Regions from separate parts of the Paludibacterium paludis genome, predicted to be linked through region 2. Evidence: predicted binding sites of a transcription regulator. Region 2 holds the regulator's gene; the other holds the start of a gene.
What was found. Region 2 encodes FliA, which starts transcription of late flagellar genes. Its sites were predicted from a motif close to GCTAAAGNTNNNNNNNNNNCNGCCGATAAT; they were not measured.

Region 1 (2,202 bases), 1.3 Mb from region 2:
AGCTGTCCGAGATTCAGAGGCAAAAGCCGGACGTCATCGTGCTGCAAAACGCGATCAACGATATCGAGCTCGATATGCTGCGCCTTTACCGGACCCATTTCCCCGGGATCATGAAGGTGATGACGCTGGATGACCTGGTCACCCACGTACCGGAACAAAGCTCGTTGTACCGGCATTTCATGGCCAATTACCGGGATGCGCGGCGCCGTGTCCGCGAGGCCTTGTCGTTCATCGACCGGGTGGTCGTATCCACCGAACCTCTGGAGGAGTTCGCGCGCCAGTTCTGCGATGATGTGGTGCGCGTGCCAAACCGTTTGAAGAAGGATGTCTGGGGTGGTCTGCAAAGCCGGCGCAATGCCGGTCCCAAGCCGCGAGTGGGCTGGGTTGGCGCGATGCAACACAAGGGCGATCTGGAGATCATCCGCGAGGTGATCACCAAGACGGCCTCGGAAGTCGACTGGGTGTTCATGGGGATGTGGCCGGAAGGGTTGGAGGATGTCATCCGTGAAATGCACATTCCGGTATCCTTCCAGGCTTACCCGGAAAAGATGGCTTCGCTGAATCTGGACCTGGCCGTCGCCCCGCTGGAGGACAATCCCTTCAATGAATCCAAGAGCAACCTTCGCCTGCTCGAGTACGGTGCGCTAGGTTGGCCGGTGGTATGTTCCGATGTGTTCCCGTACCGGACCAACCATGCGCCGGTCGCCCGTGTCGCCAATACCGTGGACGCCTGGCTCGAGGCGATCCGCGAGCGGGTTCACGACCGTGATGCCCTGGCTCGTGAAGGCGATACACTCAAGGCCTGGGTTGCACGCGACTATTTCCTGGAGGACCATCTGGCCGAGTGGGCCAACGCCTACAAGCGTTGAGTGGACCGATCGTGGTGAAACACCGCCCTGCTGCATGGCTTGGCGGTGTTTTTTATTGCAGAAAAACCCGTGCAGTACTTTGATTAGTAATGAAAAATGTCAAATGACTGGTTGTTTTAGCGGAAAATATTTAAGTTTTCTCGGAGGGTGCCGATAAAAGGTTATGCGAAAGCACCGCGACCGCTTCGCAGAGTCTCATGGAACAGGTCGGCACACGTACTAAGGTTTTGAAATCATGGCTATCGTCGTCAATACCAATATCGCGTCGCTGAACGCACAGCGCAACCTGTCGACGTCCTCCTCCTCCCTGTCCACCTCGCTGCAACGCCTGTCGTCGGGCCTGCGGGTGAACAGCGCCAAGGACGATGCGGCGGGTCTTGCGATTTCCCAGACCCTGACCTCCGCGGTGCGCGGTAACAACCAGGGTATCCGCAACGCCAACGACGGTATCTCCGTCGCCCAGACGGCCGAAGGCGCGATGGGCCAGGTCGGCAACAACCTGCAGCGTATCCGCGAAATCGCGGTACAGGCGGCCAACGGTTCGGTGAGCGACACCAACCGCTCGCAGCTGCAAAAGGAAGTGGACCAGCTGACGCAGGAAATCTCGCGGATCGTGCAGACCACCAACTTCAACGGCACCAAGCTGTTGACCAGCGGCCAGTCGATCACCTTCCAGGTGGGTGCCTCGGGCACGGCGGACAACCAGGTGGTCGCCAGCGGCGTGGAACTGTCCGGTCTGAAAGCCTATAACCAGGGTCTGTCGGCGGTGGCGACGGTCAATGTGATGACCTCCGGTTCGGCGTCGGCGGCGCTGAGCGACATGGACTCGGATATCAGCAAGGTGTCGGACAACCGCGCTCAGCTGGGTGCGCTGCAAAACCGCTTCGAGGCGGTGGTGGCGAACATGCAGAACTACGTGGAAAACCTGACGGCGTCGAACAGCCGGATCATGGACACGGACTTCGCGTCGGAAACGGCGAACCTGACGCGTAACCAGATTCTGCAACAGGCCGGCACGTCGATTCTGGGTCAGGCCAACCAGTTGCCGCAAGCGGCGCTGAACCTGTTGCGCGGCTGATCGGGCAGACAACCGCTGATTCACACCGCCCCGGAGCATATGCTCCGGGGCGGTGTTGTTTTATGGATGGCTGTTTTTACGGATTGTGATCTCGGTGTGAATACCGCAAAGCCCGATGCGCCAGCCGCGGTACTGGCGATTTTCATGTTGAATATTTCGTTATTTATCAACAAATTGTGCGTAGTGTCGAGCATTTATTCGAAATATTTATCTATAAAGGTTTTATTTCTCATAAAAATATTAAAGAAAATTTAC
Region 2 (2,202 bases):
GACGGTGGCCACGAAGGCCACGGCGATCCCCGCGCCGAGCTTTGACGGATCGCTGAGGTTTTCCATCACGTGGATCAGGCCGAGCACCGCGCCGAGAATCCCCATGGTGGGCGCGTAACCGCCCGCGGCGTCCCAGATTTTCGCGGACTGTTTGCGGGCGTGCTCGAACATCGACAGTTCGACATCCATGACCGCGCGGATGGTATCCGGCTCGCCGCCGTCGACAAGCATCTGCAGAGCCTTGCGGGTGAAGGGGTCGGTCTGCACGCCCACCTGCGGCTCCAGCGACAGCAGGCCGCCGCGGCGCGCGCCCTGGCTCCAGCCGATGATGTCGCGGATCTGCTTTTCCGCATCGTTGGGCGGCGGCACGAAAATCCAGCGCAGCATCTTCAGTCCGGTCAGGAACTGGCGTGGAGTGCTTTGCAGCATCACCGCGCTGAGCGTTCCGCCAATGACAATCATGAATGCGGTCAGTTGCAGAAGCGATGCGACATTCCCGCCTTCGAGCGCCTGTCCGGCCACGATGGCCGAAACCCCCCCGATGATTGCAATGATGCTGATTTTATCCACGACCTGTTTCCAGTATTCTCACTTGTCCGGACACCATGTCCGGTTTGGTTTTCGACGGGGGATCAGATCCATTCTGCCAGCTTCGCCCGCAGTCGCGTCACCGCCTGGCTGTGCAGCTGGCAGACCCTCGATTCGGACACCCCCAGCACCGCCCCGATTTCCTTCAGGTTCAATTCCTGTTCATAGTACAACGACATGACGATTTGGTCGCGCTCCGGCAATCCCTTGATGGCGGCGATCAGCGCTTCCCGAAACCCTTCGTCGGCCAGAACGCCCAGCGGGTCCGGGGCGGACGGGTCGGCGATGTTGGCCAGGGGATTTTCCAGCGCTTCGCCGTCCTCCCCGGAGAAATCTTCGTAATGCACCAGGGAGAGTCCCCGGCAATCGCCCAGCATGCTCTGGTAGTCGGCGAGGCTCAGTCCCAGTTCGTCGGCGATATCCGATTCGCGCGGCGCGTGTCCGAAACGCTGCTCGAGCGCGACGATCGCCTCTTCGATCTGGCGCGAGTTGCGCCGGGCCTGCCGAGGCATCCAGTCGATGCGGCGCAATTCGTCGAGCATGGCGCCGCGGATGCGCTGGCTGGCGAAGGTTTCGAACAGCACGCCCTGGGCGGGATCGAACTGCCGGGCCGCTTCCAGCAGGCCGATGATGCCGACCTGAACCAGATCATCCATTTCCACCGAAGGGGGAAGGCGCGCCATCAGCACACCGGCGATCTTCTTGACCAGTGGCGCGTAGTGCTGGATATCGATTTCGGTCTCGCCGTCCGCTTGCGTCGACGGAAGGTATGACAACTCCTTGTGGAGCGCGCGCTTTACGGCCATTCCCTGACCCCTTGCTCGGCCCAGTCGCGTGATGCGGCAATCAACATGTCCATGAATCCTGTACTGATGCGCCCGGTTTCCGGGGTGTGCCACTGCGGCAGCACCAGTCCGAGTTGTCCGAAGGCGGCCGCCGCCTCGCTCTGCACGAAGGCTTCCATCAGCGGACGGTGCAAGGTCTGGCTGCGGCGGATGGCGTTATCTTCGGGGACAAACCCTACCCAGCGCAAGGATACTGCCAAAAACTCCGCCGCGACAGATGACAGACGGGCAAACAATTCACGCGCCTCTTCCAGGTGACGCGCGCGGTTGATCAGCACGTTGAAGCACTGGCGCCCGAACTGGGTGGACAGGCGCTTGATCGCGGCGTAGGCCCCGGTCAGGGATTCGGGGGCGGGAGACAGAATGAGGACGAGGTTGTCGGCGACCGATGCGGGAATCGGGTCGAAGGCCGGATCGGGCGCATCGACGAGCAAGACGGAAGCGTCGCGTTCCAGCGCCGCGAACGCGCCGCCCAGCCTCAGCCACAGCTGGGCCGAAAACAGCGCGCGTTCTTCCGGGCGCGCATAAAGATTGACCAGGGTGACGTCGTGCCGGGAGCGGGTCATCATCTCGTCGAGGCCGGCAAGACTCACCACCTGGGATTCCAGCGTGGCGGTGGCCGGCACGCCAAGACAGCGCGCGAGGTGCTGGCCGGCGCAGCCGTCGATCGCCATCGGACGGGCGCCATTGAGGGCCAGCGACGTGGACAACTCGGCAACGATGGTGGTGACGCCGCAGCCCGGGCTGCCGATGAAGGCGAAGCTTGGCG

Region 1: the regulator FliA is predicted to act here: its motif matches at 998-1,027, upstream of JNO50_RS02890 (flagellin N-terminal helical domain-containing protein).

What each region holds. Positions count from the first base shown of each region.
Region 1 covers NZ_CP069161.1:622,771-624,972, forward strand. The annotation lists gene JNO50_RS02885 (glycosyltransferase) at 1-869, shown strand, start outside; gene JNO50_RS02890 (flagellin N-terminal helical domain-containing protein) at 1,105-1,947, shown strand.
Region 2 covers NZ_CP069161.1:3,349,257-3,351,458, reverse strand. The annotation lists gene JNO50_RS15430 (flagellar motor protein) at 1-570, opposite strand, end outside; gene JNO50_RS15425 (RNA polymerase sigma factor FliA) at 633-1,394, opposite strand; gene JNO50_RS15420 (MinD/ParA family ATP-binding protein) at 1,385-2,202, opposite strand, start outside.